4 regions of the Microcoleus sp. A6-C6 genome follow, and region 1 is predicted to be linked to each of the others. Evidence: riboswitches for the same ligand, from Rfam matches in the RefSeq annotation. Region 1 holds a riboswitch; each other region holds the start of a gene.

Region 1 (6,190 bases):
CGCGATCGAACTGTCCCAACTCAATCAGCACATCCCGGACTTTCGCAAAGTGCCTCCCCAGCTTAATAATCACAGCAGCATCAACCAGCGCCAGCCGATCGCGCAAAATATCCGCATCCAGCGTCGCAGGCATAATACTTAACACATCGTTACGATAAGTCAGCGGCACTCCCAGCGCACTCGCACTCGCCATAGTCGAAGAAATTCCCGGCACAACTTCGGTAGTAAACTTTCCCGACAAGCGGTTAAACAAATACATAAACGAGCCGTAGAGAAAAGGTTCGCCCTCGCACAAAACCGCCACATCCCGGCCCTCGGTGAGGTGGGCGGCAATTTTCTCGGCTGCAATATCATAATAAGGTTGAGACGATCGCGTGGGACTAAAAGGCAGCGGCATCGGAATCTCAATTTGTTCTGGACGCAAATAATCTGCGACGATCGCCCGCGCCAGCACCTTACCATTTTCCATCGCCGGATACGCAATCACCGGCACCGATTGCAAAATCCGATAAGCTTTCAATGTAATCAATTCCGGATCGCCAGGGCCGATACCCAATCCGTACAATTTACCAGTAGTCTTAGTCATAGTTCGTCCTCTTGAGCTAACGCATTCACGGCCGCCGTTGCCATTGCACTGCCACCTCGGCGCCCGTGTAGCGCGATAAATGGCACTCCCCGACTGTTGGCAGCGAGTTCGGCTTTGGATTCAGCCGCCCCCACAAATCCTACCGGGAAACCCAGAATTAACGCTGGTTTGGGAGCTCCCGCATCTAGCATTTCCAGCAGTCGGAATAAAGCAGTCGGGGCATTGCCGATCGCGACAACTGCACCATCTAACTTATCTAGCCATAAATCGAGTGCTGCTGCCGATCGAGTATTGCCGATTTGGCGCGCCAACTCCGGGACATCGGGATGCCAGAGGGTGCAAATCACTGGATTGTCGGCGGGGAGACGTTTGCGAGTGATGCCTTCGGCTATCATTCGGGCGTCGCACAGAATCGGCGCGCCTGCTGCGAGGGCTTTGCGCCCGTGGGTGGCGGCATCGGGGGAAGCTGCTAAGTCTGTAACGATGTCGATCATTCCGCAACTGTGAATTAGTCGCACGGCGACTGTTTCTAAGTCTGCTGGTAGGCTTGACAAGTCTGCTTCGGCGCGGATTGTGGCGAAGGATTTTGTGTAGATTTCTGTTCCGTCTCGGATGTAGTCAATCATTAAAATAATTGGGAATTGGGAATTGGGAATTGGGAATTGGGAATTGGGCATTGGGCATTGGGCATTGGGCATTAAAAGACTGTACTTAACTTTATTTGAAATTGTTATTATGGGTAGTTTGTTTGATTGATGAAATAGCTTTTTAAATGAACCGCAAAGGCGCTAAGGGCGCGAAGTAAGAAAGAGAAGGGGAGATGATTACAATTTTTCGGTTTTAATGGATATTTTTTGTTTTAATTCTGATTTTCTGGGCTAAGTAATTTCTGCAATTTGTCGATCGCCCATCGATCGCAAAATTCGCCAAATGACTCCCGATGTTCTCGCAACTGCTGATATACTCGAAGCATTTGCTCGATCGCGCGGGGCATCTCGGTGACAGTCACAGCGGGGAAGATTTGCCGTCCAAAGGGCAAGTCTTTTTTACCTACATAAATGTTGTAACCTGCGATCGTCTGGTTTCCCTGCTCAATCTGAATTCCTATTAGGGTGATGTCTATTGGCTGGTGTTGGGCGCAGGATTTTTCGCAGCCGCTGAAATGGATGTTGATCGATCGGTTGATCGTCAGTTTTTGCGCTAAATCCCTCGCCATTTCTAGGGCGTGACTTTGAGTATCTGTCGCCGCCGACGCGCAGCCGCTGCTACCGGCGCAAGCAACTAAGCAGGAATCTAGGTTAGTTGCGGATGAGTGCAATCCTAAATCGGCGATTTGCTGTTTGACCTCAGAAACTTGGGAGTTGGGGATGTCGGAAATCACCAGATTTTGCCACGGTGTAAGCCTCAGAGTGCCGTTGGCGAGATTTTTGGCTAAGTTTGCCAAATTCCGCAGTTGCTTTGATTCTAGCTTGCCTAAAGGCAGGGCAATGCCGATGTAGGAGAAATCCGACTGTTGCTGACGGTGGATGCCGAGATTGGCGTTAGGTTCGATCGCTCTTTCTGAAAGTTCGATCGCGCTTCGCCTCAAGGGAAACGGCAATTTTGTCTCTACTTTTTCGAGATAACTTTCAACGCCCCAATCGGCTAGCAAGTGCCGCAAGCGCGGTTTTTTGCCCTCAATTCGCGGCCGATTTTTGGTGTATTCCAGATAGACATTAGCGAGGGCTGCTAATACTGAAATAGTTTGCGATTGTTCGAGAATAATTGCTGTATTGCTGTTTAAATGTAGGCGGAAAACTATTTCATAATTTGTCGGAATGCTTTCTGCTACTAATAAAATATCGTTCCGTAAATTGCGGATTGAGACTAATTCCCCGCCATCAAAACCAATGCTGAATTTAGCGGAAAGTTCCGATAACTCAGGATGAGTTTGCAGGTAATCATCCCAAGCTTTCACTAGGGGGCGAGTATCGAGTAACTGCTGTCTGTCGATTCCTGCTGTTGGGCTTGCCATCATATTACGAATCGGGTCAACTTCAACGCGGCGAGACGCTAATCCCAATTCCTGCAAATCTTGCCAAACTTCTGGGGGAATTTCTGAGTGCAATTCTCTAATTTGCAAATTTGCGCGATTTGTGATTTGCAAACAGCCGGTACTGTAGCGATCGACTAAATTGGCGATCGACCAACATTGTTGTACGCTTAAAATTCCCCCCGGAATCCGCATCCTCGATAATATTCCGTCGCGGGCGCGAGAACCGGAGAATAGGCCCGGACAAGTCGGTAAATCAGTCAAAACTAACAAATAATCTCCTTCCCCGTGCGACGCAGGGAACCTACAAGTAAACGCGCAAAACGCGCCCCGAAATCGGCATTCTGACTCTCACAGTTGCGGCACAGCGCCGGAATTGCACCGGACTTTCCCGCTTTCAGGTTTAAGAAATGTATCACAAGTCGATCGCCCGCAGCGAAAATTCTCAACTTTCTTAACAAATGCCCGCTAATTTTGTATAGTTTTCAGAGGAATAGCGAGAAACAGACTTTTTTACAAAAATATAAAGGTTGCAGACCGCAGATTCGCTAAAAAACCCGGTTTCTTTGGTTAAAGTGCATCCAGGACTCAGTTAAATTGATTCGCTGGCCCAGATTCATACCAATGCAACGATACTTGTTATTTTATGGTTAATTTGGCTTGGCTAGTGCGATCGCCCATTGCCCCAGTAATAGTAACAGTTCCCGGTCGCAGCGCTTGAAATGTGCCCGCTGATTGCGTTTGAGCAAGCAACGGCTCCAGATTGGGAGATTTGCTGGGTGCACCAGGTATCGGTTGCTGATAGTCTGTAGTCGAAAATCGGAAATAAGTTACTGGCGGAAGCAATCTCCCCTTTGAATCGGAGACAAACATTTTAAAGGTAATGCGATCGCCCACGCGGACGGTTGCAACTTCTGGTAGAATCCGAAGTGTCCAATCAGGCGGGTAAACAATACCGGACATAGAGAGTGTTTCTTCTCCACCTTTTTTTGCGAAGACGGAAAACTCTCCCGGCGCAATACCAGTCACAATTCCCTTTGAGGAAACTTTGACGATTCCTGCATTGTCAGACGACCACACCCACTGTTTCTCGGACTGCGTATTTCGTACATTACACCCTGAAGGGTCGTCGGTACTCGCGATTTTTAGCTTAGTCGTTTGACCCACAATTAAAGGATTTACTTCCGAAGAATCGTAGTAAAGGCAAGGGGGACCGTCAACTAGACGTAGAAATGCTCGGTTCTCCCATACCGTAATACCTGTGAATCCGAATAACAGAACAATCGCAGTTACGCAGCCGAACCCGATTACTTCGTTCTCTTTTTTCTTCATATTTAATATTGGTTTTTTTTGTATCTATTGATGAACTTGGCTTTGAGTATGTTGTCGCAAGCTGCGTGAAGCGAAGCTATCCCGTAGGGAATCGCCCAAACATCGAGTCGCAAAAAGTAGCAGAAAGACTGGGAATGAGGCAAGTAGAAGCAAGAATTATGAATAAAAATCCCATATTATTCTTGAGAATTGATAAGTTGTAATTAACAGTAAAAACTCAATGGACAAATGGCTTTCGGTGGTGGGGATTGGCGAAGACGGACTTTTGGGATTGAGCCCGATCGCCCTTTCCCTACTCGATCAATCTAAAATCGTTGTCGGGGGCGCGCGCCACCTCGCAATGCTACCAACAGACGACACCCGCGAAAAATTAATTTGGGCTTCACCACTACAAACAACAGTTGACAGCATCATCAGCCGTCGAGGAGAGTCTGTTTGCGTGCTCGCAAGTGGCGATCCGATGTGTCACGGGATTGGTGTCACGCTGTCGCGCCAAATTCCGATCGCCGAAATGACAATAATTCCCGCAGCATCGGCTTTTAGTCTGATTTGCGCGCGTTTGGGTTGGGCGCTGGCGGATGTTGAGACTTTTAGTTTAACAAATCGCCCGATCGCCTCGATCGCCCTTGCTTTCTATCCCGGTGCACGCTTGCTGGTGTTGAGTGCCGATCGACACACACCGGGAAAAGTCGCCGAATTGTTGACACAGCGGGGTTTTGGCAGCAGTTTGATGACTGTGTTCGAGCGGATGGGGTCGGAGGCGGAACGGCGGATCGAGGGGGTTGCAGCGGCTTGGAATGTGGCGGATTTGGCGGATTTGAACGCGATCGCCATTGCAGTTACAGCCGATCGCGAAACTCTGCTGCTTCCCCGCACTTCGGGTTTACCGGATTCTGCCTATCGCCACGATGGACAGTTGACTAAACGGGAGGTTCGAGCCGTTACTCTGTCTGCGTTAGCGCCGATTCCGGGGGAGTTGCTGTGGGATGTGGGCGCTGGCTGCGGCTCGATCGCGATTGAGTGGATGCGGTGTCATCGGAGTTGTCGGGCGATCGCGATCGAGCGTCATCCAACTAGACTGGAATATATTGCCGAAAATGCCTCTAATTTGGGTGTTCCCGAACTCAAAATCGTGGCGGGAGACGCACCGGCTGCTTTGGCAAATTTGCCGCCACCGGATGCTATTTTCATCGGCGGCGGTGTCACTGCTGAGGCTTTGTTAGAAACTTGTTGGAATGCTTTAGGTGAAGGCGGCCGTTTGGTGGTAAATGCGGTGACTGTTGAAAGCGAATTAAAGGTTTTGCAATGGCATTCTTTGCACGGCGGCGAATTGATCAGAATTGGGATTCAGCGCGCTGGGGCGATCGGTTCTTTTGTGGGTTGGAAACCGCTAGCACCGATTACTCAGTGGGTGGTAGTTAAGGGGTAATATCAATTCTGATTTGGATCGGAATTATTTAACCACAGAGTACGCAGAGAACACAGAGGAAGAGATGAGAGAGATGAATCATGATAGGTGTCTTCTGTCCACTATGCTAATATGAAAGTTAGTTTACATTGTTTTATGAGGTCGTCATGACCAGTTCGCTATCTTCTACAAGCATTTCTCGCTATGTCACCCGCAATCCTGAAGTTTTGCAGGGGGAACCGATTATTGCAGACACTCAAGTTACTGTACGGGATATTGTGGTGTTTTGGAAATCGGGAATAAAGCCTGAAGAAATCCCACAGAAGTTACTTCAACTCGTGACGGCTGCTCAAGTTTTTGATGCGATTAGTTTTTATCTGGATAATCAGCTAGAAATTGACGATCGGATTGCTTGGTATGAGGCGCGTCCGATGTTGAATGTTTCACCTCTTTTGAGATGTAATCCGTTGCTAAATGAAGTCACGAAATATGTTGAAGCATATCGCCGCGATCGAAATTCCGATATCGATTTTCCTGAGTCTGAAGCCCTATGACTCAATATATTATCGATACCGAAAATTTAATGGAGAGGCAATTTCCTATGCAACTCCATACCCTGTATACTCTCGCGCATAGGGAGGCTGAACTCCTAACACGATCTCTTCTTTGGAAATCCCCATTTGTACTAATTTATCAGCCAAACTTCGATCGGTTTGATTGCGCTGAATCCAAATTTTTCCATCCTTGATATCTAAGTGAATGAAGCAGTTATAAATACGGTGATGTTCATTCCATCCTAAATCGATAACCAGATAGCGATCGCGTTCTTTGT
Region 2 (9,193 bases), on a different contig from region 1:
TTTCGACAATCGGCACCACCACCACCACCATCATCACGGGGAAGAACATTCTCACAGTCACGGCGAAGAAAAGGCAGAAATTAGCCACATTCATCATCGCAACTTGCCAGAAATTGAGCAAATTATTGTCTTGGCAAAGTTGCCTCCGCGGGTGGAAGCGTGGAGTTTGGAGATATTTCGCAAATTAGCAGATGCAGAAGGTTCTGTGCATGGTATTCCAGCAAATGAGGTTCATTTTCATGAGGTGGGGGCTACGGATGCACTTGTTGATATTGTCGGTACTTGTTTGGGTTTGGATTGGTTGGATATTGATGAGTTTTACTTTTCGCCGATGCCGACTGGTGGGGGTACGGTGAAGGCTGCACATGGTAGGTTGGCGGTGCCCACGCCTGCGGTGATGCGGTTGTGGGAAACTCACCGAGTGCCTGTTTATAGCAATGGGATCGATCGCGAATTGTGCACTCCTACGGGTACTGCGATCGCTTGTACTCTCGCCTCTGCTTTTGGTCCGCCGCCGCTGATGCAGGTTCTGACTATTGGTTTGGGTGCAGGTTCTCGTAATCTGGCAATTCCTAATATTTTGCGCCTCTGGATTGGTAGGAAGGAAGAAGGAAGAGGGAAGAAGGAAGAAGGAAGAGGGAAGAAGGAAGAAGAAAGAGGGAAAAAGGAAGAAGGAAGAGAGGAGAATTCAACTAATGATCAATTAGCCATTACCAATTTGCAAGAAACAGTCTGTGTTTTGGAAACGCAAATTGATGATTTGAGTCCGCAGGCGATCGGCTATGTTTTTGATGCTTTGTTTGCGGCCGGATCTCTGGATGTTTTTACTACGCCTATTGTGATGAAAAAATCGCGGTTGGGTGTGCTGTTAACTGTGATTTGTCATCCCGAATTTCAGGATGCTTGCGAAGCTGTGATGTTTCGGGAGACTACTACTTTGGGTATTAGGCGATCGACTCAACAACGAACTATTTTACATCGAGAATTCGAGACTGTTCAAACTGAATACGGCGAAGTACAAATAAAAGTTGCGAAGTCTGGAGAAACGATTGTTAATGTGCAGCCGGAATATGAAGATTGTGCGGAAATTGCCCGACTTAAAAATGTTAGTTGGCGCGAGGTTCATCGGTTGGCGCTGCAAAGTTGGTACGATCGCACTTAATACACTATTCTGAAGAACAGGCAAGATGCCTGTTCCACAAAAAATTAATTTTCTTGTGGGGTGGGCATCCTGCCCGCCAATGAAGGCTAAATCCAGAAGAAGCGGCGGTTGAAACCGCGTCTATACAGACAAAACCTGCCTCCGCAGGTTGAAGATTAAAGTCGTCGGCGCGTGTCTAAAATTTGTTGTTGCAATTCCTCGAAAGCGGGCATTTTTGAGTTATCATTTTTCTCAAATATCGCCTTTATTTGGTCGATTAGCTCGATCGCCAGCGGTACGCCAAGCTGCAATTGTTCCAAGACATCCCGCTGAGCAAAAACGGTTTCCGGTGTTCCTTCTAGAATCAATTTTCCGCGATCCATCACAAACACCCAATCAGCCCAGCGGTAGATGAAATCGAGGTCGTGACTTGCTAAAAGGATGGTAGTTCCGGCTGCGTGGATTTGTTGCAGCAAACCGATGAGTTGTTTGGTGTGGCGCGGATCGAGATAGGCGGTAGGTTCGTCTAACAGCAGGAGTTTGGGTTTGAGAATCATGATATCTGCGATCGAAACGCGCTTTTTTTGTCCTAAACTGAGGTTATGGATTGGTTCGCGGGCGAGTTCGCTTAAGTTGAATTGCTCGATCGCCTTTTCCACTTTTTCAGCAATATCAGATTCCGGCAATCCTAGATTGTACAATCCGTAGGAGATATCTTCTTCTACTGTGGAAGCGACTAATTGATGTTCGGGATTTTGAAAGACGAGTCCGATTTGTTGGCGCAGTTGCGTGAGATATTTGCGATCGTAGCGGAAGGGTTCGCCTTCCCAGCTAATCATGCCATGTTGCGGTTGGTACAAGCCATTTGCTAGCAGAAACAAGGTGGTTTTGCCGCAGCCGTTTTGACCGATGAGTCCGCAGCGCTTCCCAGCGGGGATTTTGAGGCTTAAATCTTGAATTGCTACTCGCGAACCGCAGGGATATGAGTAGGAAGTGCGATCGAATTCGAGAATTGATTGAGACATATATTGATAATTAGATAAGATAAGATAAGATAAGATAAGACGGCGAATGGAATTCGCGACTATATAAACGATGTCCGCCTCCGCGGACTGAAGAAGATAACGTAATTTTAAGGGCTTTTCTTCAACCCGCGGAGGCGGGTTTTGTCTGTATAGACGCGGTTTCAACCGCCGATTCTTCTATTAACCGCGTTTATCTTTTTCTATCAACTGCCAAAGTTGAATCTCATAACAAAGATGCTGTTCAAAAAGTTGACTCGCCTCCAATCCTTCAACCACCAATTTTTTAAACCAGCGACGAAATATCCAACGCAGGAATTTATGAATTGGCGGAACTGCGATCGAAATTAAATCCGCAACATAAATCATTGTGTTCAGTCCATACCTGCGGAAAGTATCGACATATAGGTCAATTGTTGGTAAAATATGAGTGGAAATATCCTCAGCTTTTACTAAATTAAACCCCGCTTGCATTAATGCAGTTTCCAGCTCTTTGACAACATGACAATTAGAAAACATTCCTTCTGTATAATTAGGATTAGATCGCATCATATCCGCAAGCAGTACGTAGCCTCCAGGATTGAGTACAGTCGCCGCACCTTTAGCTATATCGACAGCAGACATATATTGGCTACTTTCGCTAAAGAGAACCAAATCGTAGGAGTGGGTGGCTTGGAAGTCTTCAAATTTGGTGAGGTGGAAGATGGCGCGATCGCCTGTACACTTGAGAAAGCGCTGTTGTTGGAACGGATCGGGCGCGAGTCCTTCCACTGCAAAAGCGCGATCGAGCAAATAAGCCGCATTTCCACCAATCCCGCATCCTACATCCAGCACAGTCTTGACTTCTTTGGGGATAAAATCTAACAATTTATCTGTGTAAGCTTGCTGAGCGTTGCGCAGGCGTGCGATCGTGAGTTCATCAGCAGGAACCGGCAGAGTCTTCCAATAGCCGTAATGAAGATAGGGCGAATCTGTCAGCCCCAAATAGTAATTCAGCGCTGCATTTTGGTAGCGAGTTACTTTGGAAATAGAAATTGATGTTTGCTTCGACATGGAGAGAATCGGGTAAATTTTAAGATTTCCGGGAGGGTTGAAATTCTTCCCAGCGCTTGCATATATGTTAATAGCACTGAATGGCAGAAATTTTCAACTTTTGCCACAAAATCCAAAATTCCCTTGTCATTCGCGATCGACAAACCGACAACAACAGCAGATTAATTGTAAAAATACTGAACTAACCATCATCTATACCTCGCAGATGAAAACAACAGGTAAACAAATCGGCGGGCATCCTGACTCGGAGATTTAACTATCCTAGTATCATCTCATTACAGTTGCGGGACAGCGCCGGATTTTCACCGAACTTTCCCCCTTGCGTCTGATGGCTGTTCTCCATCAGAGCCGATCGATCTGCCGAGATATTAGCACTATTTTAGATATTTCACAAAATACTGATTCTGTTGGGCGATCGCCCATTTACCACATTTTTCATAATTCTTTCATTTTTAGGGGTTCTGTGATAAATTCAAAAAATGAAAAGATTATGAAAATCAGCGATCGTCGATCGGGCTGTCTGCCGTAATCTGTGGCAAATTTAGCTAGCATTTTGAAATATATGCCCAAAAATCCTCAAATTCTCACTCCATCTCGCCCTTTCCCCCTATCCCTCCTCTCCTCTCCCGTTTGGAAACAGTATCAGATAATTGGGTTGGGGCTGCTGCTGGGAGTGTGCGTCAGCGGGTGCAACACTCAGACGACGGTTGAGCCTCCAACCAATCAAAATCGAGCTTCTAGCCCAACCGCCACCGATTCGACCCGAAAAGACAAAAAAGTTATTCTCACCACCTTCACGGTGCTAGCAGACATGGCGGAGAACGTCGCCGGTGACAAGGCAACTGTTCAATCCATTACCAAGCCAGGGGCGGAAATTCACGGCTATGAAGTCACTCCCAGCGACTTAACACGAGGGCAAAAAGCCGATTTAATTTTAGACAATGGCTTGAGCTTAGAACGCTGGGCAACTCGATTTTATAACAGTTTTCCCAAGGTTCCTCACATTACTTTGAGCGAGGGAGTCCAACCCGTTAATATTGCTGGCGATGCCTATCAAGGTAAACCAAATCCCCATGCTTGGATGTCGCCCAAAAATGCTTTGATTTATGTTGATAATATTCGCAAGGCTTTAGGAAATATCGATCCGGCTAATGCTGCAACCTATGACGCAAATGCCGCCAAATACAGTGAACAAATTCGGGCGATCGACGAAAAACTCAAACAAGCTATTTCAGCCATTCCCCCGGACAAACGCTACATAGTAAGTTGTGAAGGCGCTTTTTCTTACCTTGCCAACGATTACGGTTTGAAAGAAGTTTATATTTGGCCTGTCAACGCCGAACAGCAATCCACACCGAAACAAGTCGAACGGGTGATTAATACAGTCAAAGCAAACCAAATACCTGCTGTATTCTGCGAGAGTACCGTCAGCAACCAAGGACAGCTTCAGGTAGCCAAGGAAACAGGCGCAAAATTTGCCGGGGTGTTTTATGTCGATTCCCTCTCTCCAGCGGAAGGCCCAGCATCAACCTATCTTAAGTTACTTGAATACAATGTCAATACTTTGATAAAAGGGTTACAGGATAGTTGACAGTTGACAGTTGACAGTTGACAGTTGACAGTTGACAGCGAAGCTAAAAAAATGACGGTTGATGGTTGACGGCGAGGCTGAACAAACGGGGATTTAAACCTGGTTTATAACACCGCGTGCAAGTTCTGTAGGTAATTCATAATATGGAGAAAATTAGATGAATGAAATAAGTATCGATATTGAAAATGTCACTGTTGCCTATCACGGCAAAGTTGCCTTGCACAGCGCCTCGCTGCAACTCAAAGCAGGGACAATTTGCGGTTTGGTGGGGATGAATGGTGCGGGCAAATCCACGTTGTTTAAAGCCATTATGGGGTTTGTGAAACCAAACACTGGACGAGTTTTAATTAATGGGTTGCCCATTCGTCAAGTACAAAAACGCAATTTGGTTGCCTATGTGCCTCAGTCGGAAGAGGTAGATTGGAATTTTCCGGTGAATGTTCGCGATGTGGTGATGATGGGGCGCTATGGGTACATGAATCTGTTGCGGATTCCTAGATCGATCGACAAACAAGTGGTGCGAGAAAGCTTGGAAAGGGTGGAAATGTGGCAAATGCGCGATCGGCAAATCGGAGAGTTATCCGGCGGACAAAAGAAACGTACCTTTTTTGCGCGGGCGCTGGCGCAACAGGCAACGGTTTTGCTGCTGGATGAACCCTTTGCCGGAGTCGATATCAAAACTGAGAAAATGATGATTGATTTGTTGATGGATCTGCGTCAAACAGGACATACAATTCTCGTTTCAACTCACGATTTAGACTCTATTACCACGTTTTGCGACCAAGTTGTGTTAATTAATCGCAGCATTCTCGCCTATGGTAACACCTCTGATGTGTTTACCGAGGAAAATCTGTCCCGTACCTTTGGTGGTGCGATCGGTGATTTATCTTTGGCCAAAAATCGTTTAACTCAAGTCAATCAGGAGGAGCAATAATGGACTTAATTCAGTGGTTTGCCGCACCGTTGCAGTATGAATTTATGGTGAAGGCGATTTTAGTCAGCGCCTTAGTAGGGGTTGTTTGTTCGGCGCTTTCGTGCTATATGACTTTGAAGGGATGGGCATTGATGGGTGATGCGGTTTCTCATGCGGTGATGCCGGGGGTTGTGATTGCTTATGTGCTGAATATTCCTTTGGCGGTGGGGGCGTTTGTGTTTGGTGTGGGTTCGGTAATTGCGATCGGCTTTATCAAAGCGAAAACTCGCATCAAAGAAGACACGGTAATCGGTTTAGTGTTTACTGGATTTTTTGCCTTTGGTTTGGTGTTAATTTCTAAAGTCAGAAGTTCGATTGACTTGACGCATATCTTATTTGGCAATGTCTTAGGCATTTCTGATTCAGATATTGTTCAAACTGTAATTATTAGTGTCATAACCTTAGTGACGCTGGCAGTTTTACGCAAAGATTTAATTTTGTTTTGTTTTGATTCTACTCACGCGCGATCGATCGGTTTAAATATCACATTTCTATATTACGTGCTGCTATCTTTGCTATCGCTAACAGCAGTGGCTGGACTTCAGACAGTAGGGATTATTTTAGTAGTAGCAATGTTGGTGACTCCGGGAGCAACCGCCTATTTATTGAGCGATAATTTTGACCACATGATGCTAATTGCGATGGCGAGTGGGGTATTTTCTAGCGTCATGGGAACTTATATCAGCTATCACATAGATGGGGCGACGGGCGGATGTATTGTGGTGTTGCAAACGTTGCTGTTTGTGTTGGCGATGATTTTTGCTCCGAAACACGGTTTATTGGTTAGAGCTAGGAATTCACGGGCGATCGATTAATAAGAGTTGGCGGTTAAAACCGCTCTTAAACAAGCCTAATTCGCCTAGATATTTAAGCCGGATTAGGTATAACATCAAAGTCAATATTTTTATACAAATCTGCCAGCACAACTTCCACAGAAATAGAAGTTAAGGAAACTCGATCGCCCGCACAGCTATATTCCGAAAAAATCCACTTATTCGCGTCAATTTTAGAATATTGCTGCACTTGTAGCCGATATTGATCGATTAATAAATACTCCTGAAAACTCGGAATACTGCGATAAGCCGCAAACTTTTCATCGCGATCATAAGCTTTGGTACTTTTAGAAAGCACTTCCGCAATCAGCACAGGATTAGTAATTGTATCCGTCCGTCCCAATTGTAACTCGATCGGGCGCGCTACTACCATCACATCAGGGTAAGTATATTTGTTAAACTGCGGAACCAAAAGCCGTTGATCTGATGCAAAAATACTGTAATGTTTACCCTTGAGACTTACTCTCAATACAGAATTTAAGATGCTCGTAATTTCGCTATGATTTGGTGTGCCACCAGCTATCAGAATTATCTCCCCATTGATAAATTCATGTCGCTCTTCAGAATTGATTTCCAATTCTAGATATTCCTCAGCCTGGTAGGTTTTCGTTTGAACTTGCGCGATCATACACAACTCTCTCCTTTAATCGACTGATTCCAGTTTATCATATTCTTCTATGAGGACTGTCAAGGAAACATCAGCTAATTTTGACGACGGTTTTAGTAATATTTGAGTATTCATAAGAATAAATTCAAGTAACAATTATGCCCTTAATTATAACGGGCTTGCTAACTCCAGAGTGGGATAATTGAGAATGGTGCAAGATGTCTATCAATTCGCGATCGCACTTCCACACCTAGAAACCGAGTTTTTACCAATTCTACGGGCTGGAACCTATGGATTTCCCTAAAAAACCCGGTTTCTGGCCACCCGTGCTTCCAAGAGTTAGGACGGGCTAGAAGCCCATCCCACAATTGTTTTTTCTTGTGGGATGTTGCTCTGAGCATCGTCCCGAATCTACAATTTAAATGGGCAACAGACGATCGCACGCGCGATCGCCCTCCTCACACAAACTACGAATCGCGATCGAGCTTCAGCACAGCCATAAAAGCCTCCTGCGGCACATCCACAGTACCAACAGACTTCATCCGCTTCTTACCCTTCGCCTGCTTTTGCAGCAACTTCTTCTTCCGCGAAATATCACCACCGTAACACTTCGCCAACACATCCTTCCGCAAAGCCGGAATATGTTCCGAAGCAATCACTTTCGCGCCAATAGTCGCTTGAATCGGCACCTTAAACTGGTGGCGAGGAATCAACTCCTTGAGTTTCTCCGTCAAGCCCCGGCCAACATTGTAAGCCTTATCCCGGTGTACGATCATCGCCAAAGCATCAACCGGATCGCCATTAATTAAAATGTCCAATTTCACCAACGGATTTTCGCGATAACCGATCAGGTGATACTCCATACTCGCATAACCGCGCGATCGCGATTTCATCTGATCAAAAAAGTCCGTCACCACCTCCGCCAAAGGCAACTCATAAACCAGCGTAGTCCGCCCCTGACTCAGATACTTCATATCCATAAAAATGCCCCGCCGATTTTGAGATAATTCCATCAGCGCGCCCACATAAGTTTCCGGCGACAGCATTTCTACCCGCACATAAGGTTCCTCAATCTTCTCCCGATACTGAGGATCTGGCAAGTGACTTGGATTGTCAATTGTTAACACTTCTCCTTTAATTGTTGTGACTTGATAAACTACAGAAGGAGCCGTAACAATCAAATCCAAATTGTATTCTCTTTCAAGTCTTTCTTGCACAATTTCCATGTGCAGCAAACCCAAGAAACCGCAGCGGAAACCAAATCCCATTGCGCTCGAAGTTTCCGGTTCGTAGGAAAGCGCCGCATCGTTGAGTTCCAGTTTTTCTAGAGCTTCCCGCAAGTCTGGAAATTGGTCAGCATCGATCGGGAATAAGCCACAAAAAACCATCGGTTTAGCCTCTGTATAACCCGGCCAAGGCTCAGATGCAGGCTTTTTGACCAAAGTAATCGTATCCCCGACGCGAGCATCAGCTACCGCCTTAATTGCCGCGCCCAGATAACCAACTTCCCCCGCGTGCAGTTCATCTACTTGCACTTGCGTCGGTGAAAGGATGCCCAATTCATCGATGACATATTCCTTCCCCGAAACCATCAACAACACCCGATCGCCCTTTTTGACACTTCCGTCCATCACCCGGAAATACACAATTACCCCACGGTAAGCATCATAATAACTATCAAAAATTAGCGCCCTGAGCGGTTTATCAACAGTATCCTGCGGCGGCGGCACCAATTCGACGATCGCCTCCAAAATCTCATCAATACCAATTCCTTCCTTAGCAGAAGCCTCAATCGCCCCGCTACAGTCCAGACCGATAATCTCTTCAATTTCCCCTTTAACCCGTTCCGGTTCCGCCCCCGGTAGGTCAATTTTATTTAGAACCGGAATAATTTCTAAATTATTTCCCAAGGCAAGGTAGACATTTGCCAAGGTTTGTGCTTCCACGCCTTGAGATGCGTCTACCACCAGCAG
Region 3 (8,085 bases), on a different contig from region 1:
TCAAGTATCCGAGTTAGAATATCAGTTAGAAACTGTATATCAAGAAAGGTTGCAGCCAACGGAAATTTCTGCAACAGCCGAAGCATCTCCCAAATTTGAATTAGTACAAGAAATTGCAGAATCAACCTCAGAATCAGCAGCTTCAAAAACTCAAGAATTTGTGGTTTCTCAGCAAGGTCAAGGAGATTATACCACAATTAACGAAGCGCTGAAAAATGCTGTTTCAGGTATGAAAATTTATGTGCATCCCGGCTTGTACCAAGAAAGTCTAATTATCGACAAATCGGTAGAAATTATCGGCAGCATAGAAGCGGGTAGCGTCACTGTTGAAAGCAGCGATTCAAACTGCATTTTAATGCAAACAGACAGTGCTTTAGTGCGAGGTTTAACGCTGATCACAACGGGCAAATATTACGCTGTAGATATTCGCAAAGGCGAGTTAATCATAGAAGACAGCGATATCACTTCTGCCAACTATTCTGTGGTGGTAATTTGTGGCCCCGATGCTAATTCAGTAATCCGCCGCTGTCAAATTCACGATGGAATATGGAACGGAATTTTCATCTCTGATCATGGCAAAGCAACGGTAGAAGATTGCAATATCTATGATAACGGCAGTCTGGGAATCGGTGTCGGATTGGGAGGAAAGTTGATCGTGCGCCGCTGTCGGATTCATGGTAATGAAGGTGAGGCGATCGCAGTTTACAGAGATGGCATTGCTACGGTGGATGATTGCGATTTGACAGGCAATTCTGGCGGTGCTTGGCGGATTGTAGATAACGGATATGTGCGTGGTAAAGACAATCAAGAATAGAAGAAGTCATTGGTCATGAGTCATTGGTCATTGGTCATTGGTCATTAGTCATTGGTCATTAGTCATTAGTCATTGGTCATTGGTTATTAGTCATTTGTTAGTGGCTACCCATTACTAATACTCGATGCCCAATTACTCCTTCTAAATTCCTAACAATTGAGCGGGATTTTCTTTGCTCATTAAATCAATTTCGCGCTGAGAAATTCCTTCATCCATTAACTTTTCTACAAATAACTTGTAACCTTCGGCAGGCAAAGGATCGGGTTTTCTTCCCAAATCTGTACTCAAAACAAAATGCTCGGCTCCGATTAGTTGGATCGCTGTTACCATCTGATTAATCGAAACATGATGCCAGTTTTTGTGTCCGTCATCAGCGGCATTTTCTCCCATCAAATCGTTGACAAATGCTAATTCTAGAAACGCTCCCATCTGGGCTGCTGTTTGCATATTTTCTAGGGACAAACCGGGTACATCTGCCATTGCGTGGGTAATCAGGATGTTTTTAATGTTGAGAAGTTTGGCTTGCCGGACAACAGCCATAACCTCTTCTGAGGAAATGTGCCCGGTTTCCAAGACTAAATTATTTCTAGCTACAATCTTGAGTACCGCTGCTGTTTCCGGTAAAACTTGGCCGTTTTCCGCAACTTTAATGCCGATTCCCGATTTGCCAAAAACCTGCAAATGATGCTCGGAATCAACGGTTGGTAGCCACACTACTTTACCATATTTGCCGCCGATGCGGTGCATTGCTTCTACAGCGTCGGGATTAATCCCGCCTACGGAATGATTGAGAACAATTCCCCCGAAAACTTGGATTTGCGGTACAATTTTATTGACCAGAACTGCCCGTGCTGCTGTGCTGCCATAGTGATTTTTTAGCACAACTGCTTTCATGTGCGATCGCGCCGCCGACTCAGCTACCTCAAAATCGTCTAACCTGCGGGGAATTACATCGGGAGACGAATGGATGTGAAAGTCGATCGCACCTTCGACAATACTCTCATGCAAATTGACAACCGCAGGCTCTCCGACAGCATACACGGGCAAAGAAAAAGACAACCAAATCAGACCAAATACAATTATCTTAAACAAAAGATGTAACCGCATTTGCGAAATCCGCTGCATACTCTTCGTGCATCCCCAAAAATCCCGGAAATCCACGGTTTTTGCTCCTGTTAATTTGCTTCTGCTTGCGCGCTCAATTCGCAAGCCACTGCTTTATTTTTCATCATTTGAAAGATGTTATAAAATCCGTTAGCGCGGGAAGGTGTCAGGCTCACATTCAATCCCGTATCTTGAATAAAATCTGGGGTAATGCTAACTATTTCAGCAGGGGTTAATCCGCTCAAACCTTCCACGAGCAAGCCAACTAATCCTTTGACTAACTGAGCGTCAGAATCGCCTTGATACAAAACTTTGCCGTCAGTCAAATTGGCGGTAATATAAACTTGCGATACGCAGCCAGAAACTTTGTTTTCGGGCTGTTTATCGGTTTCGGGAAATGCTGGGAGTCGCTTAGCATACCACAGCAGTTGTTCGTAGCGCTGTTTTGGGTCGGCGTGTCGCTGGAAGCGCTGGACGATTTTGGCTAGGGTTGCGGGTAGCGCGGTATTTGCGGACATGATTCCAAGTAGCGGTTTACTGCGCTAATATTATAGCTTCGATTGTACCTGTAGGGCGATCGATATAGTCATGGACGCGCCGGTGGCCAGAAACCGGGTTTCTGACACCCCGCGCACATCTAAGAAACTGGGTTTCTGTGATAATTTACGCATCCCCACCAAAATTGAGGAAGAAACCGGGTTTGATGGACGAAAATTATTCGTTGTAGCCTACAGATTAGCTAAAAAACCCGGTTTTTTTGGTCTTGATGCGTCAGTCCTGAATTAGTCAGATGGTTTAGATTGAGAATCCTGTTTAGGAAGATGCAGCTTTGCTATTTGCGATCGCACTATTGCTATTGGAACAAACAATGCACCGCTAGCCAAACCGATCGCAAACCGAAACCCCAAAAGTAAAAAACCCTCTAGCTTCCGTTCTGGGACTGGTTCGATCGCAACTTTGTGTTGAATCAATTGCATCGTATATTTTTTTCGTTCAAATGGGTGGACTGAGGTTGGAATTCTTCCCATCCTTTGCAGATTTGCTCGTAACATTGCGAGGGCGAAATCGGTAGATTTCGCAGATAAAAGAACGTGACTTCCCGACCGGATTCCAGCAGCAGAATGATGTCTTTGCTAGGGTTATAGGTGTCTGCAGCTTGCAAAATATGACCGTTTATGTGGTGATTTTGCAGGATGGCGGTGTCGGGAGCCAATAACCAAGCATTGAGAAAGGGAGCTAAACGACTGCGGGGCACAAAATGCGATCGGAATGTTTCACCAGTAACTCCCATCAATGGGTTATTAAGACTACAAATTACTGCACCTCGTTCACCATTCAGATAGCCAAGCCAAGCGTTATAGCCTAACACCAACAGATTAGTTGCAATAAAGGATTGCTGCCAATCTTCGCTATTTGTTTCAGATGTCATCATCTATTAAAAATCCAGTATCAATTTATCAACCTATGCGAACTATGAATTGAGTTGAATTTAGGCATTAAGAGCGGAAGTTTTAGGGTGTCAAACTTGGTTTAAATTCCTCCCAGCGCCTACAGACTTGTTCGTAGCAATCGGCAGGTAAAATTGCTAGTTTGCTTAATAGATTGACCTCTGTTTGACAACCAAATTTAAGCAAAAGCAGAATATCTTGCTCTGGATTGTACTTAGCAGTTGCTGCTATCACAGATGGAATAGTCGATGAGTCAACGGATAGCGATCGCAGATAAAATCCCATCAAATTCAAAGGAATAAACTGGATTTGAAAAGGAATTAATTCGAGGTTAGTCATTGTAGAACCAAGAACTTGAGTATCCACATCACAAACCACAACTCCCCGCCCGAAAGACTCAAATCCCTTCCATCCTGTATAACCAATAACCAGCAAATTGGTGTGAATAAATCCCTGTTGCCAGCAGCCAAAATTTCCTTGCCAAACGCTATTTTCCGGTCGCATTTACTTCCTCCCGCAGGATTTTAGCAGCTTCCACCATATTTTTTAGCGCCGGAATTACTTCTTCCCAACGCCGTGTTTTCAAGCCACAATCGGGATTTACCCAAATTTGTTCAGTTGGTAGATTAGCAATGCCAGTTCGCAGTTGTTGCAAAATCTGTTCCGTCGTTGGCACCACTGGACTGTGGATGTCATAAACGCCATTACCCACTTGATAGGTGTAACCTGCGGCGGTTATTTCATGCAGCGTTTGGTTATTGCTGCGGCTATTTTCAATCGAAATTACATCGGCATCTAACCGTTCAATATCTTTGATGATATCGCCAAATTCGCAGTAGCACATATGCGTGTGAATTTGAGTTTGAGGATTAGCGCTTGCGGTAGCCAGAAGAAACGCATCTACGGCCCAAGACAGGTATTGATTCCAGTTTTCCACTTTCAGAGGTAAGCCTTCGCGCAATGCTGGTTCATCTACTTGAATTACTTGCGCTCCTGCTGCTTCTAAATCTGCTATTTCATCCCGCAATGCCAGAGCTATTTGAAATGCTTGTACCTGTCTGGAAATATCGGTGCGCGGATATGACCAATTTAAAATTGTTACGGGGGCTGTTAGCATTCCTTTAACTGGTTTTTGCGTCAATGATTGCGCTACTTTGAACTCGCGCACCGTCATTGGATTAGTGCGTACAACATCACCGTAAATAATCGGCGGACGCACGTAACGGCTGCCATAGCTTTGTACCCAGCCATTTGCAGTGAAGGCGAATCCATCCAACTGTTGTCCGAAATATTCCACCATATCGGTGCGCTCAAATTCGCCATGCACTAACACATCTAGCCCAATTTCTTCTTGAATTTTAATGCTCTCGGCAATTTGAGCGTCGATCGCAGTTTGATAGTTTTCCTGATTCAATTCACCCTTTTTGTAGCGCAGCCGCAGTTGTCGCACTTCCGGGGTTTGAGGAAACGAGCCGATCGTTGTAGTGGGAAAAATGGGCAGAGAAATCTGTTTTGATAGCCGCAAACCGTAGGATAATTTGCGTTGAAAGTCATTCGTTGTCAAGCTTTTTAGACGTTACTGCACGGCAATATTGGTCGGGCTAAATTTCTCGAAGGTTGTCCAAGCCTCGCTAATTTTAGCGCGATCGCTTCCAGTTTCTTCTCCGGCTAAACTGCGTGCCAAAAACTTCACAGCTTGCAGTTTTTGTTCGGCAAAACTCAACACGTTGCGGAGAGGTTCTGGCAACTTTGTTTCCCGTGCGGCATCGTAGGGAACAAACTGCAATGATGCCGACGGCTGAATTACAATATCGGGCGTAATTCGCTGAATATCTTGCAGCACTGGTAGCACTTCTTCTGGACGAATTTGCCAAATATTGCGAGCATCTACAATTCCCACACCCAATCGTTTATCAGCAGGAAATCCCTGTTCTTTAAGCAATTCCAAATTGCGTCCGCGAGTGAAATCTAAGCTAATTGCAGCAACTGGTAACTGCATCACCCAAGGATAGGTATCTCCCAAATCATCAAAGTAAGTAACTAAATCGATGGGAAGTTTAATTTCAGCGAAGGAACTATAGGTTGACTCAAAGGCTTCTTTGAATTGGCCAGCATCCCCCATAACCAAAGCAGGTTCGTGAATTTGAACTTCAGAAATACCCAAGTTTTTTAATGCTTTCAGCAACGCAATATAACGCTCTAGCAATCTTGAAACTGCTTCATTTAAGGGTATATCAAACCGACTCAATCGCAGTAAAGTAATGGGGCCTAAGACAATAGGTCTTACTTTTTCGCCTAATAAAGTTTGAGCGCGATTAACTGTTTCTAGAAAGTCGCTGAAATCGGCAGGCTGCCATTCTGAGGGAATTTCTGGTACCAGGTAGTGATAGTTGGTGTCGAACCATTTAGTCATTTCTAGCGCCGGTATTCCTTCTTTGCCCCGCGCCATTGCAAAGTAGCGATCTAAACCTGATAAATGCTGAAAGCGATCGGGGATTAACCCCAGGCGAACTGTCCAATCCAGAACATGATCGTAGAGGGTAGTATCGCCAACACCGATGCGATATATACCTGATTTTAGCTGTGTTTGCCAGTTTTCTATTTCTAGTTTTCTGACTGTTTGCAGTAGATTATGTGCATTTAATTTGTTACTCCAAAAGGCTTCTAGTGCCTTCTTGACTTCACGATTTTTACCAATGCGAGGATATCCAATGGTTGCAGTTGAAATTGACATAATTTTTCCTAAGTATGGTTAATCAATAAATAGAGTCATCAGTACAAAGAGCGATCGCAATTGACTGAATTTTTACTATTGATATTTTCTGAATTATCCAGTTGAGTTTTTGACATTCCATAGAAAATTTGTCGGAAAATAAGGGTATCCGATGCTGAATTTTCTATAGCAATGCCATCAGATTGCAATGTGACGCATCCAAGACAAAATTATCTGAACTTCCAACATAGCCATAACAAAGCTGTTAGAAATTACAGCAGGCAAAAGCCCAGTAATATTTCTTGCATCTAAAACTAGATAATGCTGTTGAGGCTAACTTTTTTAACTCACTGTGTCGCCCTAGAAACCAATTCCACCACAGGTTTCTCACGGGTTAAGGAGCATAATAGCCGATCGCGCAGCGTCTCTAAAATCGAATCGAATTGAAAACAAAATGCTGAAGACATCCGTACCTCGCAGATGGATTAAATTGAACAATACAATCGGCGGGCATCCTGACTAAGAAACGACTATACGCTTCATCACAGTTGCGGGACAGCGCCGGGTTCGCACCGGACTTTCCCCGTTTCCTCTGGTGGGTGATCTCCACAAGAACCGATTAGGTCATACCATAGCACATTTTTCAAAATATGCAACCCCTAAAATCAAGTCTGGCGATCGAATATCATCAATAATCTTGGACGCAAGCGCGATTTGAAACCGGGTTTTTTACCAAAATCCTTCGTTCCAGCCAGCAAATTAGGCAAAAACCCGGTTTCTTTGGTTTCGATGCGTAAGTCCCGATCGAAATCATTTGCCTGCATCTTTAAGATTCGGCGTTGCTTAATCAGGGTATGAAAAAGAATTAGGCAAAAATCCAGAAGCTTTGTGGACAATGGTTTTTATGATTTGCATATTTAGCCGTTCATACCGTAAATCAGCAACGCCAAAGCCGAATATTTGCCACCCAAACCTTCAACAATTGTCCGCGTATTGGCAACCAGCATTTGGCGATCAATATCGCCTGCACTTCCCAGTTTAAGATTTGTTGCAATTTGAGTAAATCTAGCTCGCCAGTGATAACAAAATAATCCAATGTGGGTAAAATAATTTTATCAGGGCAACTCGAAGCAGCGAACAAGTTTACATCAGAAACCGGGTGGGAGTGATGAGTACAGTTTTAGTGGTGGAAGATTCCCGCAGCCAGCGGGAGTGCATTTCACATCAGTTGAGATGCAGCGGATTAAATGTAATTCAAGCATCAGACGGTGTGGAAGCGCTGGATAAAGTTGGAAGAAATTCCCCAGATTTAGTATTATTAGATATCGTAATGCCCCGCATGGACGGTTACGGAGTTTGCCGTTTAATTAAAGCTAATCCCGAAACTCGGAATATACCGATCGTATTTTTAACCGGGAAGGGACAGCAGTTAGCTTTGTTCTCCAGGGCGATCGATCGCGCCGAAGCGTATGTTAGCAAACCTTGGCAGCCGAGGGAACTTTTGTCAACGATCAAAAAAGTGTTACTAAATGCCAATATTAAGTTCGATCGAGCTTCAGCGGACGCTTGGACGGAATACGGTATTTTAAACTTAAGTACGATCGAACTGTATCAAAGTAGCGCCGATGCTTGGACAAAATATAGCACTCAAATCATTAAATTGTATGATACCAGTTTAGCAGCTTTTCAGCAAGCTTTGGCAATTGAACCGAGTCACTCGAATGCCAACCAATATCGCAATCGAGTCCAGACAATCCGGGCAATTTTGATGAAAAAATTAGAGGAGACTCAACCTTGCAAAGTCTGCGATTATTATTACGGGAAAGACGGCATTAATTGTGCAGTGCATCCCGCTGGTCGCCCTCAAGCTTTCTGTCGAGATTGGGAATTTAATTAATTAAAATCAATGAAAACAAATAACCGCACCAACTTGGAAAAATTGCTGCAAGAAAGAAACGAACATCCCGAAAAAATGGCAGAAATTGATGCCGAAATTAATGCAACTT
Region 4 (9,193 bases), on a different contig from region 1:
TATACAGAAGGAAAGTATCAACCTGAATTTCCAGGTATAGAAAATTTCGGCGGCAAAATCATCACTGAACGGGATGTCCACACCCTTGATATATTCGACAATCAACGAGTTGTAATCCTTGGCTTCGGAAAAAGTGCTTTGGACATGGCGACTTTCGCAGCCAAACAAGGCGCACAAGTAAATCATGTATTTCGTACACCGCGCTGGCTTGTGCCAGAATGGATTTTGGGCGTACATTTTACCCACGCATTATTCAGCCGTTTTGGAACAGTGATGATGACAAGTTGGGCACATCCAACCGCCATTGAACGTTTCCTGCACAATCGCCTTGGTTTCATTGTTTCAGGTTTTTGGGATTTGATTGCATCCATCTTCCGCTTTCAAGTTCAGCGAAATGTTTCTGGAAAAGGTCAAGAGGCCCAGCGCCGCATCCAAGCTGTACAACCAGATCACAAACTATTGCCTGATTTACGTTCAGCCACAGCGGTTGCGCCTGAAAATTACTATCCGTTTATTGCAGAAGGAAAAATCTCGCCCCACCGTGCAGAATTATCTGGTTTTTCGCGAGAATCAGTAAAGTTGAAAAATGGTTGCGAGATTCCATGCGATTTAGTCATTCTATCTTTGGGTTCACAAACGCCGATTTTTCCATTTTTGCCTGATCAATATCGAAAAATGTTGGAAATCGAACCCGATGGCGTGCAGTTATATCGCCACTTGCTTCATCCTCGCATTCCTGGCATTGCCTTTGCCGGGTTCAATCATGGATATATGCACGTACCAGCAGTCGAAATTGCCACACAATGGCTGTGTGCTTACTTGCGTGGTGAACTTGAGTTACCTTCCAGCGAAAATATGGAAAAAAGTATTGAATATATCCGCCAGTGGAAACGCGCAAATATTCAATTTGAACCTTCGCGATCCTGTGCGATTAACACTCGCTTTCAACAATATATTGACATCATGCTTAAAGATATGGGTGTTTCTCCTTACCGAAAATTGCCTAACGTTTTCGCTGAGATATTCGGCAGATATCAATCATCCGATTATCTTGGCGTATCGGAAGAATATAATCACAAAAAGAAAAGTCGCTCTACTCCACTACACCCTCTTCCGTTGGATACATGATTGCTTCCAAAGCTTACCAGGGGGTCAATTGATATAAATTCCGGTTGCACCAGAATTATTGTTGACTGTTGACTGTTGACTGTTGACTGTTAACTGTCAGTCAACAAACTGAATGATAGTTGAGTATTGACTGTTGGTTCGATTGTACAATTCCGATGCTAGCGGAGTTGATATGACGCGCTATTCTGCTGTCCATTTCGCACTTATTGGAAAGGATATCCAAGTTTGGGTAAATTTATTTGCTGACAATTCGGCATGATTGTTCGATCGCCAAAATCTAAGTTTTCTACCCAAAATTTGAGTAAATTCTGAGCATAATTCCTGATTGACAAATGCTTCCCTAGCTGAAGTTATTACCTTACCAATGGGTACTGCCTGGGAATATAAATCTCTCGGCTATGCCTTCAATTCCAATCACCAATTCTAAATGCCAAATTACTTTGATGTTTTCTGACTATTCAAAGAATTAAGATGATTTTTCATCTCTTGTAAATATGCTTTTAAAACTGGATACTGCGAAGTTGCTAGCAGCGCATCTTTTTTCTGGGTGACAGTTGTTTCTAATGGCAGAATGCGATAGTTAGATTTATTGTTCAGAGTATAGCGGTGTACCCAAGTTGGAATTGCTTTGATGCTAGTAATTTCTGTAGTTTTTTCGGGAAATTTCTTGCGAATATTGATTTGCAAAATTACGCCTAAGTCTGTATGATCTTGAGTCTGACCGGAGATGAAGTTTCCCATTGAATAAATTGCTACGGCTTTTCTTGTTTTCCCGTTTTTTCCGGGGAATTTAAAGATTTTGTAAGGCTGCACGACGTGGGGATGACTGCCGAGAATGATGTCTGCACCGGCTTTTAATAAATTTTCAACTAATTGTTTTTGTTGGGGGTTTGGCTGTCGCTGATATTCGTCGCCAAAATGTAGGGAAATTGCAATTATATCTGCTCCTTTTTTTCTGGCTTTGGCGATGTCTTTGACTATCTGTTTTTCGTCAATTAGCGAAACCAGGTAATCTTTGCCTTTGGGTATCGGGATGCCGTTAGTGCCGTAGCTGTAGGCTAACATCGCAAGTGAAATCTTGTTTTTGGTGATGATTAAAGTCGTATCGCCCGCTGCTTTCGATTTGGCTGTCCCTGTGGACGCTATTTTGCGATCGCCCAAATTCGCGATCGTCTTAATTACTCCTGTTTCTCCCCGATCCAAAGCATGATTGTTGGCAGTTGTCAAGATATTAAATCCAGCTTTTTTAGCCGCATCCAGTAATTGAGCCGGTGCGTTAAATAGCGGATATCCCGTATATCCGCCCGCATCTTTGCCCGCTAAGGGTGTTTCGAGATTTCCCGTTACCCAATCGCCTTTTGACAGGATACTTTTAACTGGTGCGAAGAAACTGTCAAAATTGTATGTTTGCTTTTTTGCGTCGTAGCCCGATCGCGTTTGCGTACTGTGCATCATGATATCGCCCACAGCAATCAGTTGTGCTTCTTTGATTTCAGACTTGGGTTTTGCGCGTATAGTGGCTGCAATGGGCGATGGCATCCCGCCCCGCAAGCTACGACTTTCGCGCTGTATATTGGGTTTTGGCGTTTGGATGTCGCAGCTTGCGATCGAAAGCACAGCAATTACCGAAAGCAACCGACGAAAATCCATAACTTTTAATAGTGATTTATCGGCATCTATGGTATCATAACTAAATTAGTTTTCGCGAAATAAATGACTAAAAAATATCTAATTATTGCCTTTTATATTTTTATCTCAATTACCACTTTTAGTATTTTAACTTACGCTCAAAATTCTGGCGATAAACCTTTTGAATTTGCCTTAATTGGCGACTTGCCCTACAGTGCAGAACAAGAAGCAAAATTTCCGAATTTGATTGCAGAAATCAATCGATCGCCCGCAGCATTTGTCGTCCACGACGGCGATATCAAAAACGCTTCTAGTGTGTGCGATGATGCAACTTTTGTCAGTCGCCAGCAGTTATTTAACAAATTTGAAATGCCGTTTATTCTCGTCTATGGCGATAACGAATGGACTGACTGTCACCGTTCAAATAACAGCAGTTAAAATAATCCCATAGAAAGACTCGCTAAACTGCGGGAAATCTTCAACAAAGGTACTCAAAGTTTGGGAAAGCGCACCTTGACTCTCACCCGTCAAAGCGAAAACCCACAGTTTGCTAAATACCGTGAAAATGTCCGCTGGACTTATAATGGGATGGTATTTTTTGCGATAAATATGCCGGGAAGTAACAACAATTTTGGTCGCACACCTGAACAAGATCAAGAATATGCCGATCGCAATTCAGCTAATTTAGCCTGGATCAAAGAATGTTTTACCTTAGCCAAACGCAGCAACAGCAAAGGAATTATGTTAGTTGCTCAGGCAAATCCGGGCTTTGAACTCGATCGAACCGACAAAAGAATAACTGGCTACAACGATTTTATCACAACTCTGGAAACAGAAACCCGCAGTTTTCCGGGACAAGTCGTATTCGTGCACGGCGATACTCACTACTTCCGCATCGATAAACCTTTACCCCGTTTTACCGATGAAACTCAACTTCCGAGACTGAAAAACTTTACTAGAGTTGAAACTTTTGGTTCTCCCAACGTGCATTGGTTGCGCGCTACTTACGATCCTAAAAGTCCTAATTTATTTGAATTTAAACAGCAGATTGTTCTGCAAAATTAGGCGATTCAACAGCACTTTTATACAAGATAAATATTTTTTGTCTTACAATGAAGATCGGTAGCATTGAGGAATTTATTTATGACGATCGCAATTGAGCGCATTACCCTTGAAGAATTTCTGAAACGGCCAGAAACGAAACCAGCCAGCGAATACATTGAAGGCGAGATCGTCCAAAAACCTATGCCGAAAACAAAGCACAGCCTATTGCAATTAAGAAGCTGCAACGAAATTAATTGTGTGACTGAAACTCCCAAGATAGCTTATGCTTTTCCTGAGTTGCGGTGTACGTTTGGCGGGCGATCGATTGTTCCCGATGTTGCGGTACTATTGTGGGAACAGATTCAATTTGATGAGAACGGCGAACCGTTGGATGATGTGCTAATTGCACCCTATTGGGCGATCGAAATCCTGTCGCCACAACAAAGCTCAAATCGCGTAACTAAAAAAAATATTCACTGTCTGCAACATAATTGTCAGTTGGGATGGCTAGTCGATCCAGGCGATCGATCAATTTTAGTATTTTTACCCAATCAACAACCGCAATTCTGCGAAGGTAGCGATGTCGTTCCCGTGCCCGAAATGATTCCCATGAGTATCACTGCCGAACAAGTGTTTAGCTGGCTGAGAATGCAAGCATAAACAGCAGGTTCTTAGTGAGGACTTGGCGTTGCTGATTGACGGTATGAATTAAGTTCTACCCAAAACCTCAACGACCCAAAAAGTCTATGTTTTACTCAATGGTAAAAAAAGTCAATTCATACTCAAGTTCAGCAACGCCAAATTTTCGTTCCTTATCTCTAATTTCCCAGCGGTGGAATCTTCGCCAAAACACCTTTTTTCAAAGCTTGAGGACGCTCAGACCAAGGCAACAAACCATCCGGCTTAGCATAATATTGACTCGCACATTCAAGCACAGCCTCGACGCTTTCCGGCTCATTGGCAGGCAAATCACCAAACAAATAAGTATACTTTCCAGCAGCAGCAAAAGACACGGCACAAGCATGACTGCAAGCACTCATACACTCAACTTCCCGAATATCAAATTCATCTGAAAACTTCCAATCTTTAGCGAGTTTCGATAAATCTTCCATGAATTGTTGGCCGCCACTTTTACCTTCGCGCTTGCCATCTTTCCAAACACTAGCGCAAGCAGTACAAACTAAAAGACAGTGTTTTGTGCGTACAGCCGTGTTAGTTCCATTCATCATCCATACCTCGTAGATGCGTGTAAAAGTGAGTTAGATATCGGCGGGCATTCTGACTTGAGAAACCACAAGGATTTCATTACAGTTGCGGGACAGCGCCGGACTTGCACCGAACTTTCCCCGTTTCCTCTGGCGGCTGCTCCCCGCTAGAACCGATCGCAAATTCAAATCTTACCACACTTGCCGCCCTTTCCCAAAAAAGTTATGTTGGTAACAGCGATTTTTAATATCTACCCACATAAATTAACCCCGTTCGTAGTAAGGACTTTAGTCCTCTGATATTTCTGCGGACTGAAGTCCTCACTACAAACCTTATGAACACCTTCCCCGACTTTTCCACCCACGGCTATCAACTAACCAGCGAACTCGGATACAACAGTCTGGGCGGGCGCGTCACCTATCTCGCTACAAAAATTAACACAAATAAGCCCGTTGTTATTAAGCAATTTCAATTCGCCCAATTAGGTGCTAGCTGGGCGGAATACGATGCTTACGAACAAGAAATCAAAGTGCTCAAAAAGCTCGCACACCCGGGAATTCCCCGCTATCTCGATGCTTTCGGGACTGACAGCGGATTTTGCATGGTGCAGGAATACAAAAATGCCGAATGTGCGATCGCCCGGACTTTCTCGCCGCCGGATATTAAACAAATTGCGATCGCCACTTTAGAAATTCTAGCTTACCTGCAATCCCAAAAACCGTCCGTAATCCACCGCGACATCAAACCAGAGAACTTATTAATCGATGACGAGTTAAATGTTTACTTAGTAGACTTCGGTTTTGCCCGCTTAGGAGGTGGAAACATCGCCGCCAGCAGCGTTGTCAAAGGCACAATGGGATTCATGCCACCAGAGCAAATGTTTAACCGACAATTAACACAAGCATCCGACCTTTACGGCTTGGGGGCGACGCTGATTTGCCTATTAACAGGTACAAAATCCGTGGATGTCGGTAACTTAATTGATGATAATTATAGCATTCATTTCCGGCATTTAGTACCGCCATTGCAGCAGGGTTGGATGAACTGGCTGGACAGGATGGTAGCACCGAGATTGCAGGATCGACATCAGTCAGCGACTGAGGCTTTAGCCGTTCTGAAATCTCTGGATGTTAGTAGCTTGCCGAAAGTGAGGCTTGAGCGCGATACGCTGGAATTTGCCGCTACAGAATATGGAGAAACAATAACACAAACCATCGCAATTAGCAACCCAATTCCCGATACAATGCTTTGTGGCAGATGGGAAGTCGCGCCGCATCCGAATGATCCGCCGCATACACCTTACGATCACCCTTGGATCTCGTTTGAGCCGCAGAAATTTGAGAGCAATAATTTTGATGTCAAAATCCTAGTTGATACCAAACAATTGTTGGCAAGTCAAGCTTATGAGCGCTATATAATCTTCCATACAAATTCCGAACCCGACACTTATCAACTCAAAATTAAAGTCACAACAGCTCTCCTTCCTATACCAAAACTAACTACTTTATTGTCTAAGGGCAACCTGATTTTGATCTGCTGGTTGGTGTTATTCGGCTTTCTATTTAGTATGGGCAGCAACTATGAGATTGCTTTGGGTATTATTATGAGCTTAGTCTATGGATTTGCAGTTGCTGAAATCACACTCTTAGCAGAATCACATGGAAATAAAAAAACTTGGGTAGGAGGAGTATTAGGATCGCTAATAGGATTAATTTTATATTTTTTCGTTTTGTCTGTTGTTACTGAAGTTATTCGTAATTTACCCCTATCGAACAATACAATTCTATCAATTGCTGCCTCGATAGGGATGGTAATTGCGCTGATATTCTTTAGTTTATGTGGAGCTGCACTTGGAAGTATGATGAATAGGAATTTGGCTATGATTATTGCTATTATCGGGCAATTTTTATTATTTGCATTGTTTGCATTGTTTTCTTTCGTGGCAATGATATTCGATGAGGCTTTCAATGCAGCATTTTTTATTTTCCTAAGCAATTTATGTTGCATGATAGTTTATTTGTGTTGCATGATAGTTTATAGGATTTTTCATAATCGGATTGACGAGCAGACTACCCTCAGAAGAATAATTAACATTTATAATGACAAAATAGCTTTTCTTACGACCGGATTTTGTACTAGCTTGGTAGTAGTATTTCGACTGTTTTCAAACGTTGTCGCTCAACGAGAATGGGTTGAACCAATGGAAATAATAGCTGTAGGAGGAGCTATAATCGCCTCTTTAGCTGTCACTGCTATTCCATTACTTGAGATGAGTGTTTTTAAGCCAAATAGAATCCTTGCTAAGTATCGCAAATTACAAGCAAGTTTAATTAAACCTTAAACAATTGCTCGCTTGTTTTACTGAGTTATTGAGGACTGAAGTCCTTACTACAAACCTTGTTGGAACTGAATTTATTATTGCGAACCTATGAACGCTTTTCCTGACTTTTCCAACTACGGCTATCAAGTAACTCGCGAACTCGGACACAACCGCGCGGGCGGTAGAGTTACCTATCTCGCTACCGAAATTAATACCAAACGTTCCGTCGTTGTCAAACAATTTCAATTTGCCCAGACTGGCGCTAATTGGGCGGAATATCAAGCTTACGAAAAAGAAATTCAGATTTTGCGAGCACTCGATAACCCCAACATTCCCCGCTATTTAGATTCTTTCCAAACTGCATCGGGTTTCTGCATGGTACAGGAATACAAAAATGCTAATTCCCTCGCAACTTCGCGCCAGCAAACACCGCAACAAACCAAGCAAATTGCTATTTCTGTGTTAGAAATACTCAAATACTTGCAAAATGGGGTGCCGCCCGTTATCCACCGAGATTTAAAGCCGGAAAATATCTTGGTGGACGATCGGCTAAATGTCAGCCTTGTCGATTTCGGATTTGCTAGAATCGGCGGGGGAGAAGTCGCCGCCAGCAGCGTTGTCAAAGGCACTTTGGGCTTTATGCCACCCGAACAAATGTTCAACCGCCAGCTAACCGTCGCATCGGATTTATACAGTCTCGGCGCGACGCTAATTTGTTTGCTAATCGGCATCAATTCTACCGAAGTTGGCAGCTTGATGGACGAGACAGGGCGGATTAATTTTAAACATCGCTTGCCGCAGCTAACTCCAGAATTTCTTGACTGGCTGCAAAAAATGGTGGAACCAAATTTTAAACACCGCTATCCTTCCGCAGATGCAGCCCTCAATGCTTTGATTCCTCTCAAAATACTTCGCCAGCCTAAAAAATCCAAACTTGCACTGATATCAGTCGGATTGTTGACAGCAAGTGCTGCTATTTTACTCCCATTTATTTGGAAATCTCAGGAACCTCAACAAGTAGTTAAATCCCAACCAAAAACCAGCAAACCGAAGTTAAAACCTGTGACTCAAGTGATGTTAACTAGCGAACTAAAATCGGAACAAATTATAGATTTTGTGTCTTTAAAAAAACCACATAAAGTCTATTTTGCTGTCAGTGTTACTAACTTTTCACCGGGAGAATATTACGGTACTTGTCGCGTATTTGACTCTCAAGGAAAATTGGCAGCCGACGGTCGATCTCATTTAAGAACAACGGCAGATAGACTAAATACTTGGTGCGGGTACAATTTTACAAAGGATGACAAGCCTGGGAATTGGAAGTTTGAATTTTATTTAGACAATCAAAGAATGACACAAAATAGTTTAAAGGTATTACCTTAAAATATTTGTACCGGGCGGGCAGTGAATTTCTGTGCCGTCAAAAGTTGGCTGTATCAGATTGAATTGATCCACCTCCTTTTCCGGCTCGCTTTCGCAGATTGCCGAAATAGTTATTAGTTGATTGCTAACATCTTTTTTGAAAGCAAATACTGCTCCTATATATACTGGACTGTAGTCTTTTTGGCTAACGGAATCCAGCTTTTGAGAAAATGCGATCGCGCTTTCAAATTGTGCTGGTTCGCGCTTATTCTCCAACGTTTGAACTGGGTTTATTAATAATGAGTCAATGTGGTAATAATATTGAGCTTTGCTGAGACCTTGTATAGCCAACCCTTCCAGGGAATCACTAAATTTGTTATTTTTTGCATAGTAATCTTCCTGCGCTTTATTGATCGAAGCCAGATCTGCTTGTAGTGCCGGAGATTTCGGACTGCTTGAGACGAAAATAGTGTTGAGTTTGAAATTGTAAAAAGATGCTAGTAT

Evidence for each region. A riboswitch is a leader RNA that binds a small molecule or an ion and turns the genes downstream of it on or off. The one in region 1 is predicted to bind cobalamin.
Region 2: another riboswitch for cobalamin. It lies ahead of QUB52_RS10475 (class I SAM-dependent methyltransferase); the one in region 1 lies ahead of cobG (precorrin-3B synthase).
Region 3: another riboswitch for cobalamin. It lies ahead of QUB52_RS13390 (hypothetical protein); the one in region 1 lies ahead of cobG (precorrin-3B synthase).
Region 4: another riboswitch for cobalamin. It lies ahead of QUB52_RS03550 (DUF1636 domain-containing protein); the one in region 1 lies ahead of cobG (precorrin-3B synthase).

Annotation. Positions count from the first base shown of each region.
Region 1 covers NZ_JAUBVR010000083.1:16,995-23,184, reverse strand. The annotation lists gene QUB52_RS24625 (precorrin-2 C(20)-methyltransferase) at 1-586, opposite strand, end outside; gene QUB52_RS24620 (precorrin-8X methylmutase) at 583-1,212, opposite strand; gene cobG (precorrin-3B synthase) at 1,446-2,891, opposite strand; adenosylcobalamin-variant (AdoCbl-variant) riboswitch at 2,948-3,027, opposite strand; gene QUB52_RS24610 (hypothetical protein) at 3,258-3,950, opposite strand; gene cbiE (precorrin-6y C5,15-methyltransferase (decarboxylating) subunit CbiE) at 4,171-5,379, shown strand; gene QUB52_RS24600 (DUF433 domain-containing protein) at 5,526-5,912, shown strand; gene QUB52_RS24595 (XisI protein) at 5,958-6,190, opposite strand, start outside.
Region 2 covers NZ_JAUBVR010000019.1:18,784-27,976, reverse strand. The annotation lists gene larC (nickel pincer cofactor biosynthesis protein LarC) at 1-1,162, shown strand, start outside; gene QUB52_RS10480 (energy-coupling factor ABC transporter ATP-binding protein) at 1,318-2,166, opposite strand; gene QUB52_RS10475 (class I SAM-dependent methyltransferase) at 2,347-3,216, opposite strand; cobalamin riboswitch at 3,429-3,584, opposite strand; gene QUB52_RS10470 (metal ABC transporter substrate-binding protein) at 3,749-4,807, shown strand; gene QUB52_RS10465 (metal ABC transporter ATP-binding protein) at 4,965-5,741, shown strand; gene QUB52_RS10460 (metal ABC transporter permease) at 5,741-6,595, shown strand; gene QUB52_RS10455 (Uma2 family endonuclease) at 6,648-7,241, opposite strand; gene lepA (translation elongation factor 4) at 7,688-9,193, opposite strand, start outside.
Region 3 covers NZ_JAUBVR010000027.1:68,876-76,960, forward strand. The annotation lists partial or broken gene QUB52_RS13355 (right-handed parallel beta-helix repeat-containing protein) at 1-814, shown strand, start outside; gene QUB52_RS13360 (DUF6282 family protein) at 956-1,921, opposite strand; gene QUB52_RS13365 (SufE family protein) at 1,990-2,436, opposite strand; gene QUB52_RS13370 (hypothetical protein) at 2,701-2,895, opposite strand; gene QUB52_RS13375 (hypothetical protein) at 2,886-3,350, opposite strand; gene QUB52_RS13380 (hypothetical protein) at 3,430-3,870, opposite strand; gene metE (5-methyltetrahydropteroyltriglutamate--homocysteine S-methyltransferase) at 3,854-4,930, opposite strand; gene QUB52_RS13390 (hypothetical protein) at 4,943-6,100, opposite strand; cobalamin riboswitch at 6,568-6,714, opposite strand; gene QUB52_RS13395 (hypothetical protein) at 6,745-6,903, opposite strand; gene QUB52_RS13400 (response regulator) at 7,248-7,976, shown strand; gene QUB52_RS13405 (adenylate/guanylate cyclase domain-containing protein) at 7,986-8,085, shown strand, end outside.
Region 4 covers NZ_JAUBVR010000004.1:71,813-81,005, forward strand. The annotation lists gene QUB52_RS03525 (flavin-containing monooxygenase) at 1-1,128, shown strand, start outside; gene QUB52_RS03530 (CapA family protein) at 1,564-2,778, opposite strand; gene QUB52_RS03535 (hypothetical protein) at 2,842-3,195, shown strand; gene QUB52_RS03540 (hypothetical protein) at 3,271-3,822, shown strand; gene QUB52_RS03545 (Uma2 family endonuclease) at 3,901-4,461, shown strand; gene QUB52_RS03550 (DUF1636 domain-containing protein) at 4,620-5,030, opposite strand; cobalamin riboswitch at 5,053-5,199, opposite strand; gene QUB52_RS03555 (serine/threonine protein kinase) at 5,342-7,348, shown strand; gene QUB52_RS03560 (serine/threonine protein kinase) at 7,436-8,710, shown strand; gene QUB52_RS03565 (type IV pilin-like G/H family protein) at 8,702-9,193, opposite strand, start outside.